Regions from separate parts of the Mesorhizobium sp. 01N446 genome, predicted to be linked through region 1. Evidence: predicted binding sites of a transcription regulator. Region 1 holds the regulator's gene; the other holds the start of a gene.

Region 1 (5,669 bases):
CTTTTCTCAGGGATCGAAAATGCTCGCGAAGCCATTGCCGACCACATCAGGGCCACGGTCGGCGGTGCCGAAGGCGAGATAGCGGCTGCGCTCATCGTTGGTGTCCGCGCGGGCATTCCCGATGAAATCAACGAGGCGATGCGGCGCACCGGCATCTATCACATCATCTCGATCTCCGGACTGCATATGGCGCTGGTTGCCGGCACCATCATGGGTCTGCTGCGCGGCGCCTTCGCGCTGTTTCCGGATTTTTCCGCGTGTCGGCCGGTGAAGAAATACGCCGCCGCCGCGGCCCTTTTCTCGATCGCGGCCTATCTCGTCATTTCCGGCGTCGTCGTTGCCGCCGAGCGCAGCTTTATCATGCTGGCGGTAATGCTCATTGCTGTCCTGTTCGATCGCGCGGCGCTGACTATGCGCAATCTGGCGATCTCGGCGATCGCCGTCATTGTGGTGTCGCCCCACGAAGTGGTCGGCCCGAGCTTCCAGATGTCGTTCGCCGCGACCGCGGCTTTGGTTGGTGCCTATGCCGGCTGGGCGGATCACCATGCGGGAAAGACGAGACCGCCACCGCCAAAGCGGTCCTTGCCGGGCTTTCTCACACGAAAATTCCTGATGGCGACGGGCGGGTTGGCGATGACCTCCATCATCGCAGGCTGCGCCACGGCGCTGTTTGCCATCTGGCATTTCCAGCGTGTGTCGCCGCTCAGCCTGTTCGCCAATCTGGCCGTTATGCCGATCGTAACGGCGGTGATGTTCCTGGCGGTAGCCAGTGCGTTGCTGATGCCGTTCGGATTGGATGCGCCATCCCTTTACCTGATGGGCAAAGGCCTGACGGCAATGATCGCCATATCGGCATGGATATCGGAACGCTCGCCGATCGATGCTGTCGGGCTGATTTCCCAGCACTCCGTGCTGCTGGTGACCATCGCACTGGTTATCGCGACAATGGCGACGACCTGGCTGCGGCTCGCGGCCGTGCCATTCGCGCTTGCCGGCCTGCTGACGGTGTCGGATACGCGCACGCCGGATGTGCTGATCTCGGAAGATGCGCGGCTGGTTGCGCTGCCAATCGGCCGCGGCGAACTCGCTGTCAGCCGGGCTCGTCCGAACGAATTCACCGTCGACAACTGGAAACGCGCGCTGACATCCGAAACCATCATCGTGCCGGAAATGTTCAGCAAGGCGGACGGGCAATTCGACATTGCCGATGCGGTCAACCTGCCGCCGGGAGCGCCATTCTATTGCACGGACGGTGTCTGTCTTGCCCGGCATCCGTCCGGCGCGATCATTGCGCATGTCGAAGACCGCAAGGACACCTGGAAGGCCTGCGGTTTTGCCGATCTGATCGTCGTCAATGACGCGACGGGCTATAATGCCTGCCACAATCCGCTGGTTCTTGTCGTCACCAAACGGCAACTGGCCCGCAAGGGCAGTGCCGCCGTCTTCTTCGACCGCCAATCGGCGACCGGTCCGCCAATTGTCAGCTTCGCGGTGGACGGCCCGTACCGGCCCTGGCACGAGCAGCGAAAATTTTCACGCGAGGCGAGGGGGCTGCCGCCCTATCAAAAACCCGAAAAGCCGTCCGCTCCTGCTCAGTAACGCCGGATCAGCCCGACCAGCTTGCCTTGCACCTTGACCCTGTCCGGTCCGAAGATACGCGTCTCGTAGGCTGGGTTGGCGGCTTCAAGGGCGATCGAGGCGCCCTTGCGGCGGAACCGCTTCAAGGTTGCTTCCTCCTCGTCGACCAGCGCCACGACGATCTCGCCCGGGCTTGCCGTGTTGGCATTGCGGATAATGACCGTGTCGCCATCGAAGATGCCGGCCTCGATCATCGAGTCGCCCTTGACTTCCAGCGCATAGTGCTCGCCGCCCATGATCATGTCCGGCGGCACCGAGATCGAATGCGTCTGGTGCTGGATGGCATCGATCGGCACACCGGCGGCGATGCGGCCCATCACCGGGATCGAAACGGCGGATACCGCGTCGTCGTCATTGCCGGCCGCCGGCAAGCGCGACGGCGCCGGCTTGATCTGGCGGCCGAGGCCGCCCTGACCGAGACTACCCTGGATGACGCTCGGCGAGAATTTCTTTGCCGCGTTGAGACCCGGCGCGATCGAATCCGGCAGCCGCAGCACCTCCAGCGCCCGCGCCCGGTTGGGCAGCCGGCGAATGAAGCCGCGTTCCTCCAGTGCCGTGATCAGGCGATGGATGCCTGACTTGGAGGCGAGATCGAGCGCTTCCTTCATCTCGTCGAAGGAAGGCGGAATGCCACTTTCCTTGAGCCGTTCATGAATGAACATCAGCAGTTCATGTTGCTTGCGTGTCAGCATGGCGGCCCCCAAGGCATTGAACGAAGGGTGTGAACCAGAATCGAAAAACAAACCCAGAACAAACACTATCTGTTCCAGTTGTGTTCCGCAACTGTTTAAAGTTTAATGAATTTGTTAAGGCCTCAGAAATTATCTGGCCCCCGGCAGCAGGGGGCAAGCGACCACGGCGCCATCGGCACATGCATTGAAATTATTTTGGTTAATGGCCTGTGGCCTACCCCAGGGTGCGCTTTGGCATCAGGCGTTTGAGAGGCGTCCGCGGGGCGAATTTGAACGGTGTATCGATCCATTTCCAGCGGAACGAAACGAAACCAAAACGCCAACCATCGCTGGCTATCCGGGAATAGAACGCATTCAGGCTTCCGGCACCGCGCCGGCCAATACCTGCGCATAGGCGCCGGCATCGATATTGCCGCCGGAGATAACGCAGACAACATTGCCCGTTGCGTGCTCGCTGCGCAGAGCGGCGGCGAGCGAGGCGGCACCGGCACCTTCGGCCACGATCTTTGCCTTCGAGAACAACAGGCGCATCGCTTCCGTGACCTGCTCGGGGCTGACGGCGATGGCGCCGTCGATCAGCTGATTTGCCAATGGCCACAGGCCGGGTACCAGCGACGGGCCGCCTATGCTCTTGATGAAGGAGGGACGCGTCTCAATCTCGACAATGCGTCCGGCCGCCAATGCCGCCGTGACCGGAGCGGCGCTCTCGTCCTCGACCGCGAAAACCTTGGCCTGGCCTCGCATCGCCTTGACCGCACTGGCGACGCCTGACGTCATGCTCCCGCCGCCATAGGGTGTCAGCACGCAATCGACATCGGGCAGATCTTCGACAATCTCCAGGCCAATGGTTCCGTTGCCGGCAAGCACCGCCTGATCGGTGACCGGGTTCACGAGAAGCTCGGCGCCATCGGGCCGTTCGGTTCCGACTATGTAGCGCCACCATGTCTCGTGCGAGACGAAACGCACGTCGCCACCAAGGCGGCGGACCCCGTCGATCTTGGTCCGGGGCGCATCGGCATACATGTAGGCGACCATCGGAACGCCAAGCGCCTTTGCCGCCCAGGCCATTCCATATGCCATGTTGCCGGAACTGATGGTCGACACGCCGTGCCTGAGTTCATCGGCGTCGCGGCAAAGCAAGGCATTGAGCGCCGGCCTGATCTTGAAGGCGCCGATGGGCGACAATGTCTCGAGCTTGAGAAATATAAGCTGATCGGGCCGGCCGAGATCAGTGCGCAGCAGCGGCGTGCGCGGCAGCCAGGCGCGCAGCCGGTCACGGGCCGCGACGATCTCGTCAAGTGTCGGACGCCGCGGCAGCGTCATCCGGAAACCGCTTTCAGACTGCCGGCGCGTGCGGCGTAGGTGTTGGCGCCGTTGTCTTCGCTGTGGACATAGACATGAAGCGTGTAGCCGATATGCGCCGTCATCAGCGCCTTTGCCCGCTCGACGTCGCGATCGAGCGCCGCTTCCATGATCGCGGTGTGATGCTCGATCGCGATCGCCTCGCGCAAGGCGTCCATTGCCTCGCCATAGCCATCCTTGAGGCCGGCCGCCGCCCGCAATGTCGGCGCCAGGCCGAGAAACCGATGATGCCGCCGCAACTGATCGGCGATCGTCGAGCGGAAGCGCAAAAGCCAGTTGGATGTCGCCGCGCTGAGCAGCGCCGCGTGGAAGGCCTCGTGGCTCTCGTCCCACTTGTCGACGGCCGCATCGGAAGGGTCGTCGACCGCGGTCTTGCAACGGGAGAGCCGGTAGTGGGCGGTGACGACCGCGTCCTCCCATTCCCTGCCGCCATTCGCGATCGATTCCAGGAACAGCGGCATTTCGACAACCATCCGCGAGCGCGCCAAGTCCTCGAGCTCGGCGCGCGACACGGGGGCGACGGTAAAGCCGCGATTGCTGATGGCGGTGACCAGGCGCTCGGCTTCTAGGCGGGACAGGGCTTCCCGCAGCGGCGTCCAGCCGACGCCGTATGTGCCGCGCAGCGCGCTCAGCTTCAGCGGCGCCCCCGGCATGAGACGGGTGGTCAGGATATCGCGCCGCAGCAACTGATAGGCCGCCTCGGTCTTCGTGGAACTGTTCTGATCCTGCATCGCCGTCCGTCCATCACCAGGCTTGCAAAAATTATATATCATGGGGAGGCATGGCAAGAATTATATATAATGTTTGACACATGGCGGGGGACTGACCATGATCGCCGCAGTTGCCGCCTGTGAGCGGCGCTGATCAAATCTGGGAGGAAATGATGTTGAAGTCGAAGTCCGCTTGGCTGTCGGGACTGGCCCTGGCAGGCGCATTGATGGTCAGCGCCGGCAGCGCCGCGGCTGATCAGATACGCATCGGCATCGCCAATTTCGGCGAGCATCCGCAGCTCAACGCCGCCATAGCCGGCTTCAAGAAGGCATTGACGGACAACGGTTTTGCCGAGGGCAAGGACGTCGTCTACACCGAAAGCCACACCAATTTCGATGCATCGCTGGTGCCGCAAATGATCGCCAAGCTGCAGGCCGAGCAGCCCAAGCTGATCTACACCATCACTACGCCCGTCTCGCAGATCGCCAAGAAGGCGCTCGCCGGTTCCGGCATTCCAATCGTTTTCGCCGCGGTCACCGATCCGGTGGCGGCCAAGCTGGTGCCGTCATGGGACGCAGGAGACGACGGCATGACCGGCGCCAGCGATCTGCAGGATGTCGCCGCGGTGATGGCCTTCACCAAGAAGCTGCTGCCGAACGCCAAACGCTTCGGCGTGCCTTACAATCCAGGCGAGGCCAATGACGTTGCCCTGATCGAAAAGATCAAGGCAGCGGCGCCCGCCGCCGGCTTCGAAGTCGTGGAAGTCGGCGTCGACAACGTCAATGACATCCAGCAGCGCATCGCTTCGCTCGCCGGCAAGGTCGACGTGATCTACGGCCCGGCTTCGAACCTGATCCAGCCGGCGATTGCCGCGGTCTCGGCGGCTGCCCGCCAGGCCGGCATCCCCGTCGTCAACTCCGATGACAGCGCGGTCCGCAACGGCACCGTACCGGCAAGCTTCGCGGTCAACTACACGCAGGTCGGCGTCAACGCCGGTAACATCGCCGCCGAGATCCTCAAGGGCAAGGATCCCAAGACGATCGCGCCGTCGCGTCCGGCCTATGAGGATCACATGGCAACGATCTCCCGCAAGGCGATGGCCGCGTTCGGCATCGAGATACCCGCTTCGATGGCCGATTGCGGATGCATCGTCGACTGACATCGGGCTACGGGGTGACGGCGTTGGCGCCGTCGCCCTTCACGCCAGGGAGGAACGATGCTCGAGATCCGATCCGCGCGCAAAGTGTTCTACAAGGGCCAGGCCGA
Region 2 (5,669 bases), on a different contig from region 1:
GCTATATGGTGCCGTTGATTTTCGAGCCATTCGCCGCGGACCTTGCGCGGCGGGCAGCGGCCTTCTCGCCCAAAGCCGTGCTGGAAGTCGCCGCGGGCACCGGGGTCGTCACCCGTGCCCTGGCGCCAAAACTGTCGCCTGACGCAATCTATGTCGTGACCGACCTCAACCAGCCGATGCTCGACTATGCCGCTTCGCGACAAGCGCCCGACGCTCGCATCCAGTGGCGCCAGGCCGATGCCATGGCGCTGCCGTTCGAAGACGCGGCCTTCGATCTCGTTTGCTGCCAGTTCGGCGCGATGTTCTTTCCCAGCCGCCCATCCGCCTACCGCGAGGCCAGGCGTGTGCTGAAGCCCGGCGGACATTTTCTGTTCAACGTCTGGGACCGCATCGAGGAGAATGTGTTTGCCGATGACGTGACGAATGCGCTGGCAAGGATTTTCCCGGACGATCCGCCGCGCTTTCTGGCCCGCACGCCGCATGGCTACCACGATATGGCGCTGATCCGAGGGGACCTCGAAGAGGCCGGCTTCTCCGATGCGGCGATCGAGACGAGGGCCGAACAGAGCCGTGCGCCCTCACCGCGCATTCCGGCCGTTGCCTATTGCCAGGGAACCGTGCTCCGCACCGAAATCGAGGCTCGGGATCCGGGCAAACTCGACGCTGCAACAGACTATGCCGCAGCCGCGATTGCGGCCAGGCATGGCAACGGCGCGGTTGCCGCCAAAATCCAGGCACACGTCATCGTGGCTGTGGCCTAGTCGTCGCCTTCGACGACGCGCAGCCTGAGCTGGCCGGTCTTTGAATCGGCAACGCGCGGGCCGGGCTCGAGTTTCGCCGCGGGTGCCCGCGACGGTGCGTCCTGGCCGGCATCGCCATCGGCCTGCGCGCCGAACTCGAGCGCCTCGATCTTCTGGCCGCGCTTGGTCACCTTCGACGTCGAGACGAGGATATCGTCGATGTCCTTGGCCGACTGGCCGAAATGCACCTGCAGCTTGCGCACGCGCTCGTCGACGCGCGCGACATCCTCCATCAGCCGGATCACCTCGCCCTGGATCAGATGCGCCTGTTCGCGCATGCGGGCGTCCTTGAGGATGGCCTGGATGACCTGGATCGACAGCATCAGCAGCGACGGCGAGACGATGACGACGCGGGCGCGGTGCGCCTTGTGGACGATCGCCTCGAAATTCTCGTGGATTTCGGCGAACACCGATTCCGACGGCACGAACATGAAGGCGGTGTCCTGCGTTTCGCCCTGGATCAGGTATTTTTCCGAGATATCGCGGACATGGATCTCGATGTCGCGGCGGAAAGCCTGCGACGCGACCTTCTGCAGGTCGGCGCCGTCGGCGGCCCGGATGGCGTTCCAGGCTTCCAGCGGGAACTTGGCGTCGATGGCCAGCGAGGGCGCGCCGTTGGGCATCTTCACCAGGCAATCGGGCCGGCTGCCGTTCGACAGCGTCGCCTGGAATTCGTATGCGCCCATCGGCAGGCCGTCGGCGACGATCGCCTCCATGCGCGACTGGCCGAAGGCACCGCGCGTCTGCTTGTTGGAGAGGATCGCCTGCAGCTGCACGACCTGGCCGGCAAGCGACTGGATGTTGCCTTGCGCGGTATCGATGATCGCCAGCCGCTCCTGCAGTTTGGCCAGGCTTTCATGCGTGGACTTTGTCTGTTCGGTCATGGTCTGGCCGAGGCGGCCGGTCATGGCGTCGAGGCGCTGGCCGATCGACTGGGTCAGCTCCGCCTGGCGCGCGCCGAACACTTCGGCGATCGCGCCCATGCGGCCCTGCATCTCGGCCTGGCTTTGCAAGATGCCGGCCATCCGCGCCTCGGCATCACGGGCATGGTCGGCGGCTTCCGCCGCTGCAACCGCGCGCGCCTTGGCCGACCGCCACAGCGCGACGACCAGCGCCACGAACAGGCCGAGGAACAGCAAGGCGCCGAAGGCCAGGGCGTGGCCGAGCGTGATTGTCGAGGCGCCAAGCCGTGCGACGGGCTGCGAAAGGATGGTGCTCAGATCATTCATGTGGACAGCATAGCCGATTCGGCGTGACCGCACAGATCAAAACAAGAACATGGCCTAGATGCCCCGGTTGACGCTTTTCGCTGGAGGTCTTACGTGGGACGCCATGCCGATCAAGCCGCTCATCATCCTTCCCGATCCCATCCTGCGCCAGCTTTCCAAGCCGGTGGAGCGCGTCGACGCGCCTTTGCGCAAACTGGCCGACGACATGCTGGCGACCATGTATGACGCGCCCGGCATCGGACTGGCGGCCATCCAGATCGGCGAGCCGCTGCGCATGCTGGTGATCGACCTAGCCAAGGAAGACGAAACGCCGGCGCCGCATGTCTTCATCAACCCCGAGATCCTGGAAAGCGCGGAGGCGCGGTCGGTCTACGAGGAAGGCTGCCTGTCGATCCCCGACTATTACGCCGAGGTCGAGCGCCCGGCTTCGGTGCGGGTGAAGTATCTCGACCGCGACGGCAAGCTGCAGGAGATGGAGGCCGAAGGGCTGATGGCGACCTGCCTGCAGCACGAGATCGACCATCTCAACGGCGTGTTGTTCATCGACCACATCTCGAAGCTGAAGCGCGACATGGTGGTGAAGAAATTCAAGAAGCTCGCCAAGGACAAGGCGCCGGGCAAGCTGGTGGGATAGGGGGAAATGCCCCTTCGCGTCATCTTCATGGGCACGCCGGAGTTTTCGGTGCCGACGCTGCGCGCGATCGCCGAGGCCGGACATGAGATACCAGCCGTCTACACGCAGCCTCCACGCGCCGGCGGACGGCGCGGGCTGGAGCTGACGCCGTCGCCTGTGCAGCGCGAGGCCGAGCGGCTGGGCATCGAGGTGCGGACGCCGACATCCCTCAAGGGCGAGGCCGAGCAGGCCGCTTTCAGCGCCCTGCGGGCCGATATCGCCGTGGTCGTCGCGTATGGGTTGCTGCTGCCGAAGGCAATTCTCGACGCGCCCCGGCTCGGCTGCATCAATGGCCATGCGTCGCTTTTGCCGCGCTGGCGCGGCGCCGCCCCTATCCAGCGCGCCATCATGGCGGGTGACCCGGAAAGCGGCATGATGGTGATGCGCATGGAAGAGGGTCTCGACACCGGACCGGTGGGATTGCTTGAAAAATGTGCCATCGAGCCCGATATGACAGCCGGCGATCTGCATGATCGGTTGATGCGCGTCGGTGCTGCCCTGATGGTGGAAGCGCTGGCGCGGCTGGAAGAGAACACCCTGACATTTACCGCGCAAGCGGCGGAAGGGGTGACTTACGCCAGAAAAATCGATAAATCCGAGACGCGCGTGGACTGGACGCGGCCCGCGGCCGAGGTCCACAACCACCTTCGTGGCCTGTCGCCCTTCCCCGGCGCCTGGTCCGAAATTGACATTGGCGGCCGCATGGAACGGCTGAAACTGCTTCGCTCGACGCTGTCCGAAGGCCTGTCGCCTTCGGACGATTTGAGCGAGTCGGGAGGAATTCTCGATGACCGGCTGACGGTCGCCTGCGGGACAGGCGCGCTCAGACTGGTCGAAGTTCAACGTGCGGGCGGAAAGCCCGCCGCCGCGTCGGAATTCCTGCGCGGAGCCAAGATCGTAAAAGGAATGAAGTTCTCATGAGCATGATGTCGATACGCGCGGCGACGCCGCGGGATCGCGAGGCCATTCGCCTCGTGGAAGAACATGCCTTCGGCCAACAGGCGGAGGCCGGGCTGGTCGACGCGCTGGTCACCGGCGGCGACGCCGTCGTCGAACTGGTGGCGGAAGAAGACGGCCAGGTGGTCGGCCATATCCTGTTTTCGCGGCTGTTCGTCCAGAATGGCGGCAAGAGCCTGGCGGCCGTGGCGCTGGCGCCGCTGGCGGTGGAACCTTCGTTCCATGGCTCAGGCATTGGCGGCGCGCTGATCCGCGAGGCGCATATCCGCCTCAAGGATGCCGGCGAGACGCTGGCCGTGGTGCTGGGCGACCCGGCCTATTACGGCCGTTTCGGCTATAGCCACGCGCGGGCCGAGAAGTTCGAGAGCGAATACCAGGGCGAAGCGCTGCAGGCGCTGGCCTGGGGCGACGCTCCGGAGGCCGGGAAGCTGGTCTACGCTTCCGCCTTCACCGCTCTCGCCGCCTAGGCGAGAACGTAAGCTGCCGGCATGCCGCGTTTTCGTCTCGACATCGAATATGACGGCAGCCTGTTTGCCGGCTGGCAGCACCAGGCCGACCAGCCTTCGGTGCAGCAGGCGATCGAGCAGGCGATCGAGAAATTCTGCGGCGAGGCGGTGCGGTTGCGCGCCGCCGGCCGCACCGATGCCGGCGTGCATGCGACCGCCCAGGTGGCGCATGCCGACCTCGTCAAGGCATGGCCTGGCGACAAGGTGCGCGATGCCGTCAACGCCCATCTGCAGGCAGCCGGCGCGCATGTCGCTATCCTGAAGGCGGCGATCGTCCCGGATGAGTTCGACGCGCGCTTCTCGGCCACCGGCCGCCACTATCTCTACCGCATCCTCAACCGCCGCGCGCCCGCGGCGCTGGAAAAGGGCAAGGTGTGGTGGGTGCCGAAGCGGCTTGACGCCGGCGCCATGCACGAGGCCGCGAAACTTCTTCTCGGCCGGCATGATTTCACCACCTTCCGTTCGACCCAGTGCCAGGCCAACAGCCCGGTTCGCACGCTGGAACGGCTCGATGTGAGCCGGGCGGGCGACATGATCGAGGTGAGGGCTTCGGCCCGTTCCTTCCTGCACAACCAGGTACGCTCCATGGTCGGCTCGCTCAAGCGCGTCGGCGATGGCGGCTGGACCGAAGCCGATCTCAAGGCGGCGCTCGAAGCGCGCGACCGCGCCGCCTGCGGCCAGGTCGCGCCGCCCGACGGGCTTTTCCTCATTGGCGTCGATTATCCCTGAATAGAGTCCGGAGGCTCTACCCCGGGAATGGCCCAGAAAGGCTCTGGGCCCCGATATCGTCCGGCACGGTGATGCCAAGCAGCATCTGCAGCCCGAACAGCACCAGCAGCGAAGCGATGAACATGCCGACGAAAACGGCGGTGCCGACCGCCACGCCCTTGCCGATCGTGGCGTTGGTCATGCGCCAGGTCAGCGCCATCGACAGGGCAAACAAGAGCAGCGACACAAGGCTCGAGACCTGGCTTGCCGACGTCATGAAAAGCCTGATCAGCGCCGAGGGCAGCATCAGCCAGGCGGTGATGGCGGAGGCCCAGTTGCTGGCCACGACATAGTGGACGAAGCGGCCACCGATGCCGGCGCGCGGCGCGACCACCGCGAACACGACCAGCGGCAGCACCCAGGAGCCGATATCGACCGTTGCCAGGCGCAACAGCATGCCGAAACGGCCCACGAAAGCGTTGGGATCGCCGATGTCGTTGGCGATGCCGACCCAGCCGACGATCAGCGCCGGCGCGGCAACGACAATGGCGAAGAAGGAATTCCAAAAGCCGTCCGCCGACAGGTCGAGCAGGCGCAGGCCGTCGACCTTGCCGAGCATCAGTCGCCAGGCACCGGTCAGCGAAGCTTGGGTTTCATCCGCCGAAAGCATGCTGCTCAGCCCTGCCCGAACCAGTCTTCGATGAAACGCTGATAGATCCGCGTCAGCGTTTCGAGATCTGCAAGGGAGACGCGCTCGTCGACCATATGCATCGTCTTGCCGACCAGGCCGAATTCG

What was found. The regulator LexA, encoded in region 1, represses DNA repair genes until DNA is damaged. The targets are predictions, from matches to a motif close to TGTTCNNNNTGTGTTCNG.
Region 2: AC1DPX_RS03520 (DNA recombination protein RmuC) is a predicted target of LexA. The motif match lies at 2,062-2,079, and genes of this name have one in related genera.

The regions. Positions count from the first base shown of each region.
Region 1 covers NZ_JBFTRA010000004.1:74,982-80,650, reverse strand. The annotation lists gene AC1DPX_RS17290 (ComEC/Rec2 family competence protein) at 1-1,599, shown strand, start outside; gene lexA (transcriptional repressor LexA) at 1,593-2,330, opposite strand; gene AC1DPX_RS17280 (pyridoxal-phosphate dependent enzyme) at 2,685-3,653, opposite strand; gene AC1DPX_RS17275 (GntR family transcriptional regulator) at 3,650-4,423, opposite strand; gene AC1DPX_RS17270 (ABC transporter substrate-binding protein) at 4,576-5,562, shown strand; gene AC1DPX_RS17265 (ABC transporter ATP-binding protein) at 5,620-5,669, shown strand, end outside.
Region 2 covers NZ_JBFTRA010000001.1:758,888-764,556, forward strand. The annotation lists gene AC1DPX_RS03515 (class I SAM-dependent methyltransferase) at 1-761, shown strand, start outside; gene AC1DPX_RS03520 (DNA recombination protein RmuC) at 758-2,029, opposite strand; gene def (peptide deformylase) at 2,133-2,663, shown strand; gene fmt (methionyl-tRNA formyltransferase) at 2,670-3,623, shown strand; gene AC1DPX_RS03535 (GNAT family N-acetyltransferase) at 3,620-4,126, shown strand; gene truA (tRNA pseudouridine(38-40) synthase TruA) at 4,148-4,894, shown strand; gene AC1DPX_RS03545 (transporter) at 4,911-5,543, opposite strand; gene dapE (succinyl-diaminopimelate desuccinylase) at 5,549-5,669, opposite strand, start outside.